2 linked regions of the Rosistilla oblonga genome follow. The protein of the gene in region 1 interacts with the protein of each later gene in a pairwise test. Links are inferred from orthologs where the notes say so. Each region holds a gene or a part of one and is shown on either strand. Other genes may lie near its edges.

Evidence for each region. Proteins that work in one complex are often made in the same cells at the same time.
Region 2: the proteins of tpiA (region 1) and pepT interact in binary tests that used the Escherichia coli proteins (3 or more experiments, as listed by UniProt). The link is inferred for Rosistilla oblonga from one-to-one orthologs.

The regions. Positions count from the first base shown.
Region 1 is NZ_CP036292.1:2,841,782-2,845,105, reverse strand. Bases 495-3,324 are described here. They hold tpiA (triose-phosphate isomerase), read right to left. Parts: upstream 2,371-3,324; coding sequence 1,618-2,370; downstream 495-1,617. Other genes in these bases: aroF (3-deoxy-7-phosphoheptulonate synthase), read right to left, coding at 2,484-3,324; secG (preprotein translocase subunit SecG), read right to left, coding at 828-1,499. Outside these bases: CA51_RS10055 (YicC/YloC family endoribonuclease), read right to left, coding at 1-438. UniProt on the Escherichia coli protein: Involved in the gluconeogenesis. Catalyzes stereospecifically the conversion of dihydroxyacetone phosphate (DHAP) to D-glyceraldehyde-3-phosphate (G3P).
Region 2 is NZ_CP036292.1:2,040,747-2,044,137, reverse strand. What follows is about bases 153-3,049. They hold pepT (tripeptide aminopeptidase PepT), read right to left. Parts: upstream 2,110-3,049; coding sequence 1,195-2,109; downstream 153-1,194. Other genes in these bases: CA51_RS07280 (Gfo/Idh/MocA family protein), read right to left, coding at 2,713-3,049; CA51_RS26460 (hypothetical protein), read left to right, coding at 2,063-2,671; CA51_RS26120 (hypothetical protein), read right to left, coding at 830-1,183; CA51_RS26125 (hypothetical protein), read right to left, coding at 586-849; CA51_RS07290 (M1 family metallopeptidase), read right to left, coding at 153-589. Outside these bases: more of CA51_RS07290, read right to left, coding at 1-152; more of CA51_RS07280, read right to left, coding at 3,050-3,391. UniProt on the Escherichia coli protein: Cleaves the N-terminal amino acid of tripeptides.

The sequences.
Region 1 (3,324 bases):
CTGGTTCAGATTCTCCAACGCCGCCACCAGCACCGGTTGCAGCAGCGCCCACAGTTCCTTGGGGTCGATCGTCTGATCGTCGGCCTCTTGGATCACGCCAGGCAGGGCGGCCAGTTGAGCCAAATCGATCGGCGCGGTGTCGTCGAGCTTCGCTTGCAGTTGCGACAGGCTGCGGTGATATTCGGTCAGCGCCGCTTCGTTGATCCGATACGCCGACGCGGCGCTAGCACGCTGCCAGCGAGCGTTTAGATTGACGGATCCACGCGTCAAATGCTGGCGTACGACGGCATCAACCTGCGGTTCGAGCCGATTCAACTGGTCTCCCAACCGAGCAGACAGCTTCAAGCCGCGGTTGTTCACCGTGCGAATCTCGACGCTTACGGTTCCAAGGTCGCCCGTCGATTGAGCTTGCCCCTGGCCGGTCATACTTTGAAGCATTGGTAGACAGCTTTGTTGTGAGTGGAGACGAAAAGTGGGCCCGCGTTCGTGTCGCAAGACGGTGCCGAAAGACGGAGCCCATGAGCCCGACCACCGATTGCGGTGCCGCCGACTCATTTGCTCGGCAGAGGGCCAGCCCTGAAGATTTTAGCTCGTCGCACCGCCGGAAACCGTAACCAGTCGCCGGCGTCCGCCAACCGATCGACGGTTGCGGATGTGAGCCGCCCCGAAGTTTAATGCTGCCACGGGGCAGAACATTTTCTTTTAAATGAGACGGGGCGCGATGGAAAACGCGTCGCACCGCGGCGACGCGTCAGAGACGTTCCGAAGACTTCTGCAGCCTTCGGAACAATCCGACGCGTCAAATGGCATTCGAGACCAAACCGGCACTACTCGCCAGCTTTTTCGCTCTCGGGAGCATCCGCCTTGGGCTCTTCAGCCTTAGGAGCTTCTGGTGCTGGCTCTTCGGCCTTCGCTGCTTCGGCTGCGGCTTCTTCCGTCTTAGGAGCTTCCGCCTTCGGCTCTTCGGTTTTTGGAGCTTCCGCTGCTGGCTCTTCAGCCTTTGGAGCCTCGGCTGCAGGTTCTTCAGTCTTCGCCGCTTCGGCCGCTGGCTGTTCGGTCATCGCTGATTCTTCGCTATCGCCAGGAACAGCGACGTCGGACTGGTCGACGAGTTCTTCCGAGACAACTTCTTCATCGTCGCCAGGCAGAGCGACAGCAGCCGATTCATCGACCATTTCGCCGGCGGCATCGAGACCTTCCAGAGAAGGCGATTCGACGACAACGGCATTGTCGACAGGTGGCAGGGCGTTGCCCATGACGTAGACGCTTGCACCACACAAGAAGATCCAGACCAAGGCGACGACCGAGGTGATCTTGGTAAACAGGTCGCCCGCTTTGGTACCGAAGGCACTTTGGCCACCGGGTCCACCCAACGCTCCTGTCAAACCGCCCCCTTTGCCTCGTTGAACCAGGACCAACAGGATCAGGAACAGGGAGAGAGTCGAGAGCGTCAAGCCAAAGAAAACGCCCGCCATGCTTGCAAATACCAATGCCGTCATCGTAAGTAATCCGTTTTTTGAAATGGTTGACGCTTGCCGTCACTATTGAATTGACGTCGATCGCGGCAATCTCGCAGCCTTTCGCTGCGAGAACCTGCTAGCAATCGATTCTGTCGCCTTAGGCTGCTGCGATAATACCCAGAAAATCTTCCGCTTTCAGGCTCGCACCGCCGACCAACGCTCCGTCGATGTTGGGCTGGCCCAACAGTTCCGCCGCATTGCCTGGCTTGACGCTGCCGCCGTACTGGATGCGGACTTTTTCAGCCGCTTCGCTACCAAACTTGTCGCTCAACAGCTTGCGGATGTGAGCGTGAACGGCTTCGGCTTGTTCGGGCGATGCGACTTTACCGGTTCCGATCGCCCAAACGGGCTCGTATGCGATCACGACGGTCGGCAGTTGTTCCGCCGAGATACCAGCCAGCGAGCCGGCGATCTGTTCGGCGACAACCGCTTCGGTTTGATTCCCTTCGCGTTGTTCCAGCGTTTCGCCAACGCAAACGATCGGCACCAAACCGGCAGCCAATGCGGCGCCGGTCTTCTTGGAAACGCCTTCGTTGGTTTCGCCGAAGAACTGGCGGCGTTCGCTGTGTCCGAGGATCACGTAGCGGCACCCGAGGTCGTTCAACATCGCGGGGTTGATCTCACCGGTGAACGCACCGTCGGCTTCAGCCAACATGTTTTGAGCGCCCAGTCCGACAGCCGATCCAGCGATCGCGGCGCCGACGCCACCGAGGTAACAGGCGGGAGGGCAAACGCCGACTTCCACTTCGCTGCCGGCGGGAATCCCTGCGGCGACAGCTTTCGCCAACGCCACGCCACACTCGCCGCGAGTGTTCATCTTCCAGTTACCACAAATGAATGGCTTTCGCATCGCAATCTCTCTGTCGGTTGTTTGTGTATCGAGTAGGTTTTGTTATTCGTTTTAAGCAGTGTTTTGTTAGCCGGCGGCTCACGAATTGGCTGAGTCACGCACCCGCCGACGCGTTAGCTAGCGGATTTGCCAGCCGGCAGCGGGGCGATGGTTTTGCCAAGCAGCGCCGCCAGTTTGGCGATCTGCTGGGCCACCTCGCCATATTGATCGGGCAGCAACGCTTGCGGTCCATCGCTCTTGGCGACTTCCGGTTGATCGTGGACTTCGATATGAACCCCATCGGCACCCGCAGCAACTCCCGCCAACGCACAGGGCGGAATCAACGCAGGTTTGCCGGTCGCATGGCTCGGGTCGACGATCACCGGCAGATGGCTCAAGCCTTTGACGACGGGGACCGCAGCGACATCGAACAGGTTCCGCGTCGAAGGGTCGAAGCTTTTGATTCCGCGTTCGCAAAGGATCACGTTCGGATTGCCTTGTGCCAGCACATATTCGGCACTCATCAACCAATCGACGATCGTCGCGCTCATCCCGCGCTTCAGCAGCACCGGCTTGCTCGACTGGCCCGCTTCGGTCAGCAGGACAAAGTTCTGCATGTTGCGAGCCCCGATCTGCAGCAGATCGGCGTATTTGGCAACGGTTTCGACGTTCCGCGGATCGGTCACCTCGGTCACGATCGGCATCCCACATTCATCGCCGACGTCGCGGAGAATCTTCAGTCCCTCTTCTCCCAGACCTTGGAAGCTGTAGGGACTGGTGCGTGGTTTGTAGGCGCCGCCGCGGAAAATATTGGCTCCAGCCGCTTTGACCGCCTTGGCGATCCGCAGCATCCGATCGGGCTCCTCGACGGCACAAGGGCCGGCGATCATGGCAAGCTGTCCCCCGCCAACCGGGACTCCACCGACATCGATCACGCTGGGGAGCGGATGGGCGTCGAGCGAAGCCAGCTTGTAG
Region 2 (3,391 bases), 800 kb from region 1 along the record:
GGTAGGGGTAGTCGAAGGTGTAGCGGCTGTAGACATCCAACGTATGGATGATCGCGTGCGTCGAATATTTGCTCCACAATGGTTCGGCTTCGTTCGGATAATACGACATCGCCATCACGGGATTCTCGTTCTGGTCGTGACCTTGAGCGTCCCAGATGAACTTGCGGCTGCTGGCCCATGCGAAATCGCGAACGTTCTCGGCATGGTAGACCCAAGTCTTGTCCTGCTTGCTGCGATCCTTCTGGTTCTTCAAAGCCTCTTCGGGCGTGACGACGAAGACGGGCTCCTTAGCGGTCTTCGCCTTTTCCAGACGCTGCCGCTGCGTTTCGGTGAGCACTTCTTCGCCGTTTTGCAAAACGCCGGTCGCCGCGACGATGTGATCCTCCGGAGCGGTGATCCGGACCTCGAAATCGCCCAGCTCCAGCGTGAACTCACCGCGTCCCAAGAACTGCTTGTTCTGCCAGCCTTCGTAATCGGTGAACGCGGCGACGCGCGGATACCAGTGCGCGATCTCGTAGATGTAGTTGCCGTCTTTCTCGAAGAACTCGTACCCCGTCCGGGCGTGGATTAATTTACTGTCATTGATCAAGTAGTCGAAGCGAATTTTGACGGTCGTCGATTCGCCGGCGGCAGTGGCGTGGGCAGATCGATCCGCATCATCGTCTTGACGATCGTGTATTTCAGCGGCCCGCCCTCGGCGTCGGTCACGCCGTGGATCTTGAAGCCTCCTTCAAACGATTCCCGCGCCAACAGCGATCGGATCGTATTAAAGGATGCGCGGTCGGAGAGATTCGGCGCCGTCGCGGTTGCGATCGCGTCGGATCCCGGTTCAAAGATGTTCTGGTCCAATTGGATCCACAGGAACCCCAGCGGCTCTGGAGCGTGGGTTGTGGTAGTCGATCGTTTCGCTGCCGGTGATCTTCTGGTTCTGATCGTCCAACCGCACGTCGATCTTGTAGTCAGCTCGCTGCTGCCAATATTCCGGGCCCGGCATTCCCGATGCGGAGCGGTATTTATTGGGCGTTGGCAGCCACTGGTCGATCTGCCGAAAATCATCGGTCTGACCGTATTTATTGTTCGGCCGCGGTTGAGCCTGGCTGACGACCGGCTGGCAGACTGCGTGAGCGATCAAGATCGCAAAGGTCAGAATCGGAAGAGAGGATCGTCGAAAGAACACGACCATGGCGAGTCTCGTCAGTAGGTGGGAAGGCGTAGTGCAATGCAGCGTCTACACATCATAGTACAACGATTCTCGGCCGGGGCGACAAACGCACGAGCTAGGCATCGTGCCGCAACAAAAATTTCCTCGGCAACCGCAATGGCTCCCGCTACTCCGTCGTTTCCGGACCACAACCGCAGCAATTCCTGCAGGTGCTCGACCGCCTCGATCATCTCTTCCAGGCATGCGAATTCGTGTAGCGAATGGATCGCGTGCTGACCGCTGGACAGGTTTGGCGTCGGCAGTCCCTTCTCCGTCAACGCCGAACCATCGGTCCCGCCGCGGATGATGCTGCGTCGGACCGGGCGGCCCAGGTTTCGGAACGCCTGCTCCGCCAGATCGGCCACCCGCGGATTCTCTCGCAAACCGTCGGCCATGTTGCGGTATTGCGGTTTGACTTCGACGCGGACCGCGAGACCGGGATATTGTTGTTCAGTCGCCGTTGCCGCTTGTCGCAGTCGATCGGCGTATTGAGTCAGCTCCGCCGTATCGAAGCTCCTCAACAGCACGCGTAATTCCGCCCGGCCGACGCCTCCTTCGGTCTCATACGGATGGATGAATCCGTCGCGGCCATCGGTCGATTCGGGCGAGAGCGAATCGTCGGGCAACTGCTGCAGAAAGAAGCCCGCCGCCCGCGTCGCGTTGACCATCCGCCCTTTGCCGATCGACGGATGGATGTTCCGCCCGGTAAAGGTGACCAGAACTCCATCGGCTGAAAAAGTTTCGACGTCCAAATCTCCCGCTCCGCCACCGTCCAACGTGTAAGCGGCGACGGCATCCAATTGAGCCAAGTCGATCTTGTCGGTGCCGTGTCCGATCTCTTCGTCGCAGCTGAACAGGATCTTGACCGGACCGTGGGGCAGTTGCGGATTTTCGATCAGCGTCGCCACCCAATTCCATGATGATCGCCACTCCCGCTTTGTCATCGCCTCCCAACAGCGTCGTGCCATCGGTGGTGATCAAGGTCTTGCCGACCAGATCGGCCAGTTCGGGACAGTCGGCGACGCGGATGACTTGATTGTCTTCGGGCAGCGGAATATCGCCTCCCTGATAAACGATCACCTGCGGCTTCACATCGTCCCCGGGAGCTTCGGGCGATGTATCGACATGGGAGTTCAGCGCGATCGCCGGAGCGCCGGCGACGTTTGCCGGGACCGTTCCCCAGACCAAACCGTGGTCGTCCATGTGCGCATCGGCTACGCCCAACGCAACCAATTGCTCCGCCAACACGCGGCTCAAATCCTTCTGCTGCGGACTGCTGGGATAGGTCTCGCTGTGCGGGTCGGCCGCAGTGCCGATCTGAACATATTGCAGGAAACGTTGCAGCAGTCGCTCGCGGTTAACAGGAACAATCATCGGCGGATTCGGGTTGTTGGAAACGGTGGGAAAATCATAGGACGCATCGAAACGGAATCAGGCGATGAGTATACAAGAAACGGGGCCTCCGAATAAACCAGAGTCCCCGTTTGCGTTATTCCAATGTGCCCCCAAGCCTACGCTTGGATCGTTGGCACTTCGTAACCTTCGCGGTATTTCCGTTTCAAGAAGGCGTTTGCTGCATCGGCATCGTCGCCAACAAACTGCTCGGTCTTCTCGTCGAGCGTCAACAGATGACTCATCTGAATCGCACTGTTGTCCAACGACAGTTCGTGCGATTTCAGATGCTGATCCATCTCGCCGATCAATGTGTTCCACTGGGGCAACTCGACCGATGCGGCATCTTGCGGCGAATACGGTCGGCCGGCGCGGAACGCGATATTGGCCAGGTTGCACCAACCAGTGCTGTCGTTGCCAACAGCCACTTCGGTATTCAACAGCGAACGGTCGTGAGCGCGAACCGCATCGATGAAGTTCGCTTGATGCAACACGTTGCCCCCCGATCCCTTGAAGCTGGCGAGCTTTTTCCCGTCGGCATCAAACGCTTGAGCGCGGCCGCGTTGGCCTTCCAAACGGCCCCCTTCGCAATAGACGACGTATCCGCTGCCGGGGCCCGGATGCGCCGGGCTCTTTTTGCTGCCAGCTTTGTCGGGAAGATTCGACAGTCCGATCACGACCGGAATCGATCCGGTGTCGAAATACGCAAAGTGGACGTTGGGCGTTTGCCCCGCGTCGCCCAGGACCACACGTCCGCCGCCACCAAGAATTTGTTTGGGCAACGCGACCTGGTCTTGG